3 regions of the Paenarthrobacter sp. FR1 genome follow, and region 3 is predicted to be linked to each of the others. Evidence: riboswitches for the same ligand, from Rfam matches in the RefSeq annotation. Region 3 holds a riboswitch; each other region holds the start of a gene.
The links. A riboswitch is a leader RNA that binds a small molecule or an ion and turns the genes downstream of it on or off. The one in region 3 is predicted to bind thiamine pyrophosphate.
Positions count from the first base shown of each region.

Region 1: it holds a riboswitch for thiamine pyrophosphate, as region 3 does, so the genes downstream of both, ACR30Z_RS16095 (ECF transporter S component) here and thiD (bifunctional hydroxymethylpyrimidine kinase/phosphomethylpyrimidine kinase) in region 3, are expected to answer to the same signal.
Region 2: it holds a riboswitch for thiamine pyrophosphate, as region 3 does, so the genes downstream of both, thiO (glycine oxidase ThiO) here and thiD (bifunctional hydroxymethylpyrimidine kinase/phosphomethylpyrimidine kinase) in region 3, are expected to answer to the same signal.

Region 1 covers NZ_JBPFSF010000008.1:133,707-137,559, forward strand. The annotation lists gene ACR30Z_RS16090 (ABC transporter ATP-binding protein) at 1-1,316, opposite strand, end outside; gene ACR30Z_RS16095 (ECF transporter S component) at 1,316-1,936, opposite strand; TPP riboswitch at 2,014-2,150, opposite strand; gene ACR30Z_RS16100 (NUDIX hydrolase) at 2,268-2,945, shown strand; gene ACR30Z_RS16105 (DUF4235 domain-containing protein) at 2,982-3,242, shown strand; gene mnhG (monovalent cation/H(+) antiporter subunit G) at 3,304-3,696, opposite strand; gene ACR30Z_RS16115 (monovalent cation/H+ antiporter complex subunit F) at 3,686-3,853, opposite strand, start outside.
Region 2 covers NZ_JBPFSF010000001.1:373,851-377,703, reverse strand. The annotation lists gene ACR30Z_RS01710 (TM2 domain-containing protein) at 1-665, opposite strand, end outside; gene ACR30Z_RS01705 (ferritin-like fold-containing protein) at 778-1,446, shown strand; gene thiE (thiamine phosphate synthase) at 1,465-2,148, opposite strand; TPP riboswitch at 2,176-2,295, shown strand; gene thiO (glycine oxidase ThiO) at 2,287-3,567, shown strand; gene thiS (sulfur carrier protein ThiS) at 3,564-3,800, shown strand; gene ACR30Z_RS01685 (thiazole synthase) at 3,804-3,853, shown strand, end outside.
Region 3 covers NZ_JBPFSF010000006.1:271,274-275,126, forward strand. The annotation lists gene thiD (bifunctional hydroxymethylpyrimidine kinase/phosphomethylpyrimidine kinase) at 1-1,334, opposite strand, end outside; TPP riboswitch at 1,325-1,423, opposite strand; gene ACR30Z_RS14100 (Rne/Rng family ribonuclease) at 1,575-3,853, opposite strand, start outside.

The DNA of each region.
Region 1 (3,853 bases), on a different contig from region 3:
TTCTCGCCGCCGGACAAGGTGTACGGATTGGCGTCCACCAGATGGGTGAGGCGCAACCGCTCCAACAGTTCGTCCACGCGTTCCTCGCCATGGCCCAGGTGCCTCGGGCCAAACATGAGTTCGTCCAGGACCTTGCCCGTGACGAACTGGTGCTCCGGCTCCTGGAAAACGGTTCCGATACGGGAAATCAGCTGCTCGGCTTTCCACTTGAAGGGGTCCATGCCCACTCCCTCTGAAAGCTCGACGGCGGCACTCACCGTGCCATCCACCGGCGCCAGAAGACCGGCCAACGTGAGCGCGAAGGTGGACTTTCCGGCACCGTTGGGACCCGTGATGGTGAGCGCCTGGCCTGCCCGGACCTGGGCACTGATGCCGGATTGCACGGGAACCGGCGGGATGGTCCTGAAGCCCTTCCTGCGTGGTTTCTCCCGTGAAACTGAGAGGTCCTGCGCCGCAAGGAGGAGCTGGGCGGTCCGGGGTTCGTTGCGGCGGGCGCGGGTTGCCGGGACATACCCCGGAACCCAAACGCCGGCACCCATCAGCATGGTGCGGGCCTCGGATAGGACGTGGTCCGGCGGGCCGTCCAGGAGGACGCCCGGCGTACCGGCTTCTGAGCCGGTACCCGGCTGCAGGACCACGATCCTGTCCACCAGGTCCTTCCACACAGACACCCGGTGCTCCACCACCACCAACGTGGCGCCGGTCTTGTCCACGCAGCGCTTCACGGCATCGCGGACCTCCAACACCCCTGCAGGATCGAGGTTGGCCGTAGGTTCATCCAGCAGGATCAGCCCGGGCCGCATCGCCAGGATGCCGGCCAGCGCAAGGCGCTGCTTCTGCCCACCGGAGAGTGCCGCCGTCGGGTGATCCAACGCCAAGCCGCCGCCTGCTGCGGTACGCAACCCGACGTCGTCGAGCGCTTCATGGACGCGGGACCAAATCTCGTCCCGCGGTACGGCCAGGTTCTCGGCACCGAAGGCGACGTCGTCACCCACCCGCGAGAGGACCACCTGCGTTTCCGGATCCTGTTGCATCAGGCCGGCGCGGCCTCGCTGCTCGCGGGGAGTGACGCCGTCGATCAGCAGGGAGCCGGTCTCGTCAGAGTCGTCCTCCTCGTCACCCAGCACCCCGGCGAGGGCGTGCAGGAGCGTGGACTTGCCGGCGCCTGAAGGCCCCAGCAGCAGTACGCGCTCCCCGGGTTCGATCCTGAGGTCAAGGCCTTGAATGGCAGGCTTGGCCCGACCGGCGTGCCGCCAACCCCAGCCCTCGGCCGAGATGGCGGCAGGCCTGACAGCGCCGCTGTTGGTGGCGGGCATCAGCTGAAGACTGGCTCCGAAGCGGCCTTGCGGGACGCGAAGGAGCTCAGGACGCCCGTCTTGGCCAAACCGCGGGTGGCGACCCATGACAGTGCGCCTGCGATGATCGCGCCGGAGATGGTGGTGAAAGTGATGTAGGCCAGCTTGTCGATGGCTTCGTAAGCGATGTTCCAACCCCAAGGCAGGAAGGAGTCGTTGAGGCCGCAGAAAAGGCCAGCACCGGCACCGGCAAGGAGTGCCGTGGGCAGGTTGAACTTCTTGTAGCGGAACGCGGCGAAGATCAGCTCGGCGCCGAGGCCCTGGAGGATGCCCGAGATGAGCACTGTGGTGCCGTACTGCGAACCCATAATGAGCTCACCCGTGGCTGCCACGGCTTCGCAGAACAGTGCCGCACCCGGCTTGCGGATAATGAGCATGCCCAAGACCGCCGGGATCATCCAGCCACCGGCGATCAGGCCGGTGAGCGGCGGATACGTCGCGTTCATGGGAATGGATACGAGTGCGGCGCCCTGGGACCATGCCCAGAAGATCACGCCGCCGGCGATGGCGATAAGGGCCGCCACCACGATGTCTACAACACGCCAGCTATAACTGGTCTTCTTCACGTTTACCGTGGTCATTTTTCTGCCTCCTGAGGTACAGGAGGGGAAAGTGCTCCCCGGATTCCCCAGCCGGCCTGCGCCGCCCGGATCCGGACACTCTGAGAAGCTCGACTCCCTTGCGCCGGTACTAACCGGATCAGGTTCGAGGGTCTGCGGCTGTCCGCACTCTCAGCGCCCTCGCGTCTCCCGCATTCCTGCAGGATTCGACGGCGGCGCTCCCCTGTCGTTATCAATCTGCCCTGATGGGCTGGTTCAGTTTACACCTGCGCGTGTGGCCGGCGCTGGGGCCCGGTCACAATCCTGCGAGAATGGACCAGCAGATCCGACCGCAGCAAAGGGGCACATTTTCATGACGGACATTCCCGGCTCAGGACTTCCAGGAACCAAACCCGTGCCCGAACCCCGGCTTGCTGCCAGCGTCATCCTGCTTCGCGACACCGCGGACGGGCTCGAGGCCTTCGTCCAGCACAGGGTCAGCACCATGGACTTCGCTGCCGGGATGGTGGTCTTCCCCGGAGGACGGGTGGACGCCGCGGATCAATCCGGGTGGGACTACCCCACCGAACTCCTGCAGGCCCACGCGGCGGACTGGCACCAGAGCTCCATCGGCACGGATCCGGACGCTGCAGCAATGGTACTCACAGCTGCCATCCGGGAGGTCCAGGAGGAAGCCGGCCTGAGCATCGACGCCTCGGATCTCCGTCCCTGGGCCAACTGGATCACCCCTACGGACATGCCCAAGCGCTTCGATACGTATTTCTACGTCGCCAAGCCTTCGCCGGGAGCCGAGCCGCAGCACCAAACCACGGAAGCGTGGCAATCCCTATGGATGCCTGTGAACGGAATCCTGGAAGCCGAGGCTGCCGGCACCCTGCAGCTGATGCCGCCCACCTACTACCTGCTGAAGGAAATCGACGGGTTTGGTTCTGTGGAGGCGATGTGGTCCGCCGAACATGCTGTGGTCCCCGTGCTGGCACCGGAGGGTTCCATGGCTGCGTTTTTGAAGGAACGGGAAAGCCGGCGCTAGCAGTGTTCCCCCGGCCTTTACAGCTAGGCTGGGGACATGAACCTCTTCTTCAAGCTGCTGGGTGCCGGAGTAAGCCTCGGAGCAGGCTTCGTCGGAACCAAACTCGTCAACAAAGGGTGGGAAAAGGCCACTGGCAACAAGCCACCCGTAGGCAACGATGACATGGAAACAAGCCTGCGCTCGGCCCTGACCTTCGCACTGATTTCCGCGTTCGTCAGTACCCTCATCCAGGTCCTTGCCAGCCGTGGCACGCAGCGTGCCATCGCACGCTTCGCCAAATCCCAGGACATCGTCTAGGAACCATCCGGACAACAAAGCGCGGGCCACCTTGGTGGGCCCGCGCTTTTTTATGGGCGGTTCAGCGGTCGTTCGCGGGTTCCTGGCCCGCTGCTGCCCGCTGGACGACGGCCTCAAGCTCATCTTTGGTGAGCATCTCGCGGTGCCCGTGCTTGGTGCGGTAGGCAGAGCGCCCCACCATGTGCGCAGAGACGGGGGCCGTCAGCAGCTGGAAAATCCACGCCACCACCAGGACAGGCCATACCCACCACGTCCGCATCTGCAGGCCGATCGCCGCCAGCATGAGGAACAACCCCAGGACCTGCGGTTTGGTGGCGGCGTGCATGCGGCTCATGAGGTCCGGGAAGCGCAGCAGGCCCACGGCCGCGCCGAGGGACATCAGGGCACCCACCACCAAGAACACAGCGGTAACAACATCAATGACGGCGTCCACGCCGGTGGCGTCAGGACTCATTGTTCTGTTCCCTCCGCTCGGCCACGAACCGGGCAACCGTCACCGAGCCGATGAACCCAATCACCGCTAGGGCCACCAGCAGCATCAGGTTGTTGAGGTGCCGGTTCATCGCCATATCCACGGCAAGTGCGGCGCCGAGAATGGCCAGCAGCACGTC
Region 2 (3,853 bases), on a different contig from region 3:
TTCATGTAGGACATGTCGGGAATCTCGGTGGTGTACCCGGAGTTGACGATGCTGACTTTCACCGTGTTGCCGTCGGAGACGGTGACCATGAAGGAGTTGGCGTCAGTGACAGGCCCCGGCGACGGCAGAGGCGCTTCCTGGGAAGTCGAGGGGAGGGCCGGGACAGGCGTGGTACCTCCCTGGACTGCAGCCGCGACGAGCGTCAAAGACACCACCGTGGACACGATTCCAATGATGAGCCCGGCGAACCATACGACGATCGTGATGATCCAGGCCTTCTTCTTGTTCTCCGGATACCCCGCCAGCGGACGGCCTTGCTTATCGCGTGCATTTCCTGTGAGCGTGATGATGAGGTCCACGATGGACCAGATGCCCAAGCCGCCCGCCGTGAGCAACTTCGCAATGCCGGTACCGATCTTGCCCAAGTAGAAGCGGTCCACGCCGAGTCCACCCAAGAGCAGGGAGAGAATCCAGGTAACCAGGAAGGACTTGGCGGGACCACCAAACCCTGGAGCCCCGTACTGTGCTGAACCCGGGCCGGGTTGGAAATCGTTCTGCGGCCCGGCCTGGTACTGGCCTCCGTAGCCGACGGGCGCGGTGGGGATCTGCGGAACTCCTGCTCCGGCATCGTTCTGGGGCGAGGGCGGGTAGCTCGGGTGACTCATTAATGATCCTTCAGTGGGGTGGGTACGAGGTGAGGGCAGGGGCACGTTTGGGACGCCTCGCTGCCAACTCACTTCGAGCCAGCCTAGTAGGCCTCAGGGTTAGTCTTGGACCATGGGCACTTCACCGGACCCACCCGCCTCGGCCGATCAACTCGCAGCAGAGCTCTTCGGAGCCATGGCATATGGCGAGTTGTCCGCATTCGGGCGGCTCTCGTTCGATTCCCGCTACGCGCCCACACTCCATGACCGGTCGGTACTGGCCAAGATAGCCGTGGGTGCCTACGGAAACTTCGCCCTCCTCAGCGATCGACTCTCCGAAATGGGGATCGATCCCGAGGAGGCCATGCTGCCCTTCCAGCGGTCCTTTGACCATTTCCACGAGCGCACCAAACCGGGGGACTGGTTCGAATCCGTGATGAAGGCCTACGTCATCGATACCGTTTCCTCGGACTTCTACCGTGCTGTTGCAGGGTTCCTCGATGCCGGGACGCAGCAGTTCGTTGAGCGGGTGGCATCTCCCGACCAAGCCACCGAAGTCCTCCGCGTCCTGTTGAGGCGGGCGTTGGCCGATGACCCGAGGCTGGCCTCCCGGCTGGCGTTATGGGGCCGCCGGTTGGTAGGCGAAGCCCTGACGCAGGCACAACGCGTGGGAATGGAACACCCCAGGGTGGGGCCAACGTTGAAGAACGGCGGCGACGCCCGGGCCGCGGTGAGGAAACTGACCGGCGAGCTCGCCGAAAGGCACGCGCGCCGAATGACGGAACTCGGACTGACCGCCTGACTGCCCGCCGCGTTGGCGCTACCCGGCGTCCAGGGCTTCGAGCAGCGACTTGGCTGCCGCCGTCGGGTCTTCCGCCTCGGTGATGGCGCGCACGACGACGATCCGGCTGGCTCCTGCGGCCACCACTTGTTCCACGTTGTTGAGGTCGATGCCCCCGATGGCGAACCACGGCAGCTCGACGGCGACCTGGGTGGTTTCGTCTGCGCGCTTGGTGGCTTCTGCGGCATATGTGACCAAGTCCAGCCCCACTGCTGTCCGGCCCGGTTTGGTGGGTGTTGCCCAGACCGGACCAACGCAGAAATAGTCCAAGCCGTCGTTCCCGGGGGAGGCCGTGATTGCCGCATTCACCTGCTCCGGAGTGTGGGTGGAAAGGCCGATCACTGCGGGCTTGGGAAGGAAGGTGCGGGCAACCTTCAACGGAAGGTCCTTTTGCCCGATGTGGAACACGGGAGCCGCGGAAACACTGGCAACATCGGCGCGGTCGTTGACGGCCCAGAGTCGTCCGTGCCGCTGCGCAACGCTGCGCAGGACGGCCAGTATTTCCAGTTCCTCGGCCGCTTCGATGGTCTTGTCGCGGAGCTGGATGATATCCACTCCGCCGGCAAACGCGGCGTCGACGAAGTCTTCAAAATCGCCCTGCCGTTTGCGTGCATCCGTGCACAGATAGAGGCGGGCTGAGGCGAGGGATTCAGGCTGGGTCATGGAATCCAGAGTAGTTCCTCTAAACTGGGCACGTACTGCGGGAGCCGCGACCTTCGTCATATGACTGTCCGGCTGAGAGGGCTTCAGCGCCGACCGCTTGACCTGATCCGGCTAGTACCGGCGTAGGGAAGGAACCGAATGGCAGAATCCCGCCACGCTCCAGGCAACACATCGACAGTTCGCGCGGACGTCGCCGTCATCGGCGGAGGCATCATCGGCCTGGGGATAGCCCACGAGGTCCGTCGGCAGGGCCGCTCAGTGGCGCTCATCGACCCAGCCCCGGCATCCGGCGCCACGTTCGCCGCCGCCGGAATGCTTGCACCGGTCAGCGAATTGCACTACCAGGAGGAAGACCTTCTGGAGCTCATGCTCGAGTCTTCCCGTCTGTGGCCGGCTTTCGTGGGCGGCCTTCCCCGAGCCGGGGAAGGCACCGGATACTGTACGACGCCGACCCTCGCCGTGGGTGCCGACGCCGCCGACCGTCGCGCGCTCGCCGATCTGCGGTTGGTGCAGCTCGCCGCTGGTTTGGACGTCGAGCCGCTGGCATTGCGGGCGGCACGGGAACGCGAGCCCCTGCTCAGCCCCCAAATTTCCTGCGCCTTCGACATTCCAGCCGACCACCAAGTGGATCCCCGGAAACTGGCAAACTGTCTGCTGGCGGGGTTGGCCGCCCATTCGCCCGGCGACGACACCTGGGTGGCCGGTGCCGACCATGGATTCGCCGTAGCCGACTCCGCGCGCGGAGTGCTGTGGAATGGGAACCGGGTTTGCGGAGTGGAACTCGAAGCCGGAGGCACAGTCCTCGCGGGTGAGACAGTGGTGGCCAACGGACTGGGTGCTGCGCACTTGCTCGGCCTCCCCGAGGCCACGGGCCTCCCGGTGCGGCCGGTCTACGGCGACATCCTCAGGCTTCGAGTCCCGGCGCACCTCCAGCCGTTGGTGACAGCTACCGTCCGGGGCATGGTCCGCGGGGTGCCCGTGTATATAGTCCCCAGGGACGACGGAACCGTCGTTATTGGAGCGACCCAGCGCGAGGATGCCCTGTCGGCGACGTCCAACGCAGTCTCCGCCGGCGGTGTCTACCAGCTCCTGCGGGACGCCCAGGTCCTGGTTCCGGCAGTGGCTGAGCTCGAATTGCTCGAGGCCACGGCCCGTGCCCGGCCAGGCACCCCGGACAACGCTCCACTGCTCGGTCGCGTGGCCGATTCACGCGGGGACATCGCGGGGCTGGTCATAGCCACAGGCTTCTTCCGTCACGGTGTTCTCCTCACGCCTGTAGCCGCCAGGATTGTCGGCGAACTGATCGGCGGTTCGTCGGACTCCCGGTGGTCCCGCTTCCGGCCGGACCGTTTCGCGACCAACTTCCCGGAACCCCACACAACCACGCCAGCAGCCGCTCCCAGCAAGGAACCAGTATGAACATCAAACTCAACGGCGCCCACCATACAGTGGCGGACGACGCCTCGGTCAGCACCCTGGTCAGCTCCATCACCGGCCGGGTCCTGGACCACAAGGGACAGGCAGCCGACGGCGGAAAGCTGGGTGTCGCCGTCGCGCGTAATTCCGAAGTTGTGCCGCGCAGCCAATGGTCGGCGACGACGCTCGCCGACGGAGACGAACTCGAACTCGTAACCGCAGTCCAAGGAGGCTGAACCATGACCACAGCAAGTACTGAAATCCGCACAGACGCCTTGGTGATTGACGG
Region 3 (3,853 bases):
TAGGCATGGTTGGCAGGGGCCCCGGCATCGACGTAGGCGGTGTGGAGCTGTTGGCCGACTTCCGCATACAGCCAGTAGCAAGGCAGAATCGCCGCCAGAATCACCGCGTAACTGCCGGAGGCCGAGGACGCCAGCAGGTGGTCCACATACGACTTGGTGACGGGGCCCGTGACCGTGGACGTCTCACGGGAGCCCAGCCAGTTCCTGTGCAGTTCCGATTCAACTTCGAGGCATTGCTGGGAGGCCTTTGCCCAGAACAACTGCTCCTCCTCCGTGGGTGCTAGGGCTCCAGCGCGTGCCAGTACCCGGGAGTACCCATTGAGGTAGATGGCGTCCTGGGCGAGGTAGTAGTTGAACCAGGGCTCGGGCAGCGCCCCTGACTGCAACTCCTGAATGAACCTGAGGGAGTAGATCGCCTCGAGCTCCGGTGTGGCGTGGTTCCACAATGCGGCGGCGAAGGCGCCGGGCTTGAGTCCTTGCTGGTGGTGGAAGTGATGGACCGGGCCGCTCCCCTGCCCCACCTCGAGGGCGTCAGAGCTCATCAGGGCCTGGAGCAGCCACGGCTTCACCTCCCTAAGGGAGGCCTCCCAGTCACCAGTTCGGGCCTGGACAGTGGCCAGGGCCGAGGACAGGGAGCAGCCGGTGCCGTGGCTGTTCTGTGTCTCGACCCGGGGCCCAGCAATCTCGACCACATCCTGCCTCAACAGCCCGCTCGTATTCACCAGCGCGTCGGGGCATTCCGAACCCGCCAGGTGGCCGCCCTTCACCAGCACGGTGTTTCCGCACTCGGCGGCCAGTCGCTTGCCTTGGTCCAGCGCCGAGGACCAATCGGGTGCCTCGGGCTCCCCCAGCAGCATGGCCAGTTCAGGAAGGTTGGGTGTGATGAGGTCCGCCAGCGGCAAGAGCGAACGCAGGGCTTTCTCAGCAGAATCACGCAGGAGGCGGTCGCCACTGGTGGCCACCATCACCGGGTCAAGGACCACGACGGCGGGACGTACCTCTTCGAGCCACCGGCGGACCTCATCGATCACCGCCGCGTCCCCAAGCATTCCGATCTTGACGGCATCGATATCGATGTCGCTGCTGATGGCCTCCAACTGCTGGCGCAGGAACTCAACCGGAGGTACGTGAACGGCATGGACCCCCATCGTGTTCTGCGCAGTCAGGGCGGTAATGGCAGCCATCCCGTACCCGCCGTGGGCTGCGATGCTCTTCAGGTCGGCCTGGATGCCGGCCCCGCCCGAGGGATCGGAGCCGGCGATGCTCAACACCCGGGGCGTTGCCCTGCTCGAGGTCACCAGAGGGTACACAGGGGAGGACAATAATGCAGTCATGAGGACATCCCTTCGCCGGTGCTAACCGGACAGGTTCAACGGGTTTGGATCTCAGCCCGGCCCTTCGCCCGGCACCCCGTGTCAGTTCCCCAGCCTAGCCGGGAAGCACCAAAGCCCGGGAACCCTGCCACCGTGAGGACTGGATATGACTGCGGTTTGCTCAGCGTGCGGAAAGCAAAGGGCCCCGCACCAACCGTCTCTTGGACGGTCAGCGCAGGGCCCTCGGAGTGCTTCAGGAGGTTAGAGCTCGGAAGCCGGCACCCCGACGCCAAGGATGATGGGCTCATCCGATGGTGCCTTCTTGGCCGGTTCCACGGACGCCTTAGCCTCGTGGGCCGCTCCACCAGCCGCCGAGGCAGTCACCTCGTGGTGCTCCACGCTCGTCTCATTGGCAGCGCCCTGTGCCCTGCTGGCACTGCGGTTACGGCGGCCACGACGACCCCGTGGCGCCGAATCACCATGGGCATCCTCAGCGCCGGACGCCGGAGCAACGGCCGGCGCCTGGACGGCAACCGGCGCTGTTTCTTCCTCGGGTGCCGAGGCTGCTCCAAGGTGGGAGAAAGCCTCGGCCAAGAGATCCAGGCTCATGGCAGGTTTGGCGGCTTGCGGTTCCTCGTGGTGTTCCACGAACGGAAGGGCAACCTCTTCCCCGCCAAAGCGGAGAACCGGGGTGGGCCGCGCTTCACGGACAGCTGCTTCGTGGGCGGCGGCATCCTCTGCTGATCCGGTGGCACCGGACGGGGCAGCTTGTTCGTGGTGTCCGGCTGACTTGGCCTGCTCTTCAGCGCGGTGGAGTTCGTCGTCGTGCAGGTGGGCCGCATGCGCCGCAGCGGCAATCGTGGCCAGCGCCGCCCTGGTTGCCTCGGCTTTGGCCTTATGCGCCGGATCCTGGGTTTCCGTATGCGTGGAAGGTGCTGCCGGGGTGGACGCCGTCGTATGGACCGGAGCGGGTGCTTCGGCGGTGGCCTGTCCCCCGCCCTTACCGCGGCGGCGCTTGCGTTCCGTGCGGGCAGCAGGCTGCTGGGCCTCGGGGTGCGGCCGGTGGTGCTCGGCGGCCACCACGTTGGCGCGGCGGTGCTCCACGGGCTCGTCGTGCGTTACGACGCCACGGCCGGCACAGTGCTCGCACTGCTCACCGAAGACCTCCAGGAGGCCTGTGCCCATTCGCTTACGTGTCATCTGGACGAGGCCCAGCGATGTCACTTCAGCTACCTGGTGCTTGGTACGGTCGCGGCCAAGGCACTCCACCATGCGCCGAAGAACGAGGTCACGGTTGGATTCCAGGACCATGTCGATGAAGTCGATGACGATGATGCCGCCGATGTCGCGCAGGCGAAGCTGGCGAACCACTTCCTCGGCCGCTTCAAGGTTGTTCTTGGTGACCGTTTCTTCGAGGTTTCCACCGCTGCCGGTGAACTTGCCCGTGTTCACGTCCACCACAGTCATGGCTTCGGTACGGTCGATGACCAACGAACCACCGGAAGGCAGGAAGACTTTGCGATCCAACGCTTTGTGAATCTGCTCGTCGATGCGCCATGCCGAGAAGATGTCTTGGTCCTTGGTCCACTTCTCAAGGCGACCCACCAGGTCAGGGGCAACGTACGTCACGTAGGCCTCGATGGTGTCCCAGGCGTCGTCACCGGAGACGATCAGCTTGGAGAAGTCCTCGTTGAAGACGTCGCGGACCACCTTGATGGTGAGGTCCGGCTCGCCGTACAACAGCTCAGGTGCCAGGACCTTGGTGGACGAGGCCTGGCCTTCGATGCCTTCCCACTGTGCGCGCAATCGGTTGATGTCGTGCGTCAGTTCTTCTTCCGACGCACCTTCAGCGGCCGTGCGGACAATGACGCCGGCGTTCTCCGGCAAACGGTCCTTCAGGATGCGCTTGAGGCGGTTACGTTCAACGTCGGGCAGCTTGCGGGAGATACCGGTCATGGACCCACCCGGTACGTATACCAGGTAGCGGCCCGGCAGGGAGATCTGGCTGGTGAGGCGGGCGCCCTTGTGACCCACGGGATCCTTGGTCACCTGCACCAGGACGGAATCGCCGGACTTCAGCGCGTTCTCGATCCGGCGCGGCTGGCCTTCAAGGTTGACGGCGTCCCAGTTCACTTCGCCGGCATACAGAACGGCGTTGCGACCACGTCCGATGTCAACAAAGGCAGCCTCCATGGACGGCAGCACGTTCTGGACCTTGCCCAGGTAGACGTTGCCGATCAGGGAGTCCTGCTGGGTCTTGGACACGAAGTGCTCGGCAAGCACACCGTCTTCCAGGACGCCGATCTGGATTCTGTCGTCGCGCTGGCGGACGATCATCTGGCGGTCCACGGACTCGCGGCGCGCCAGGAACTCGGCCTCGGTGATCACCTGGCGGCGGCGTCCGGTTTCGCGGGATTCGCGCCGACGCTGCTTCTTGGCTTCAAGCCGGGTGGAACCCTTGACGCTGGCAACCCGGTTGGAGGGTGCGGTCTCGGTAATAGGCCGGGGTGCGCGGACACGGGTAACCGTGTTGGGCGGAT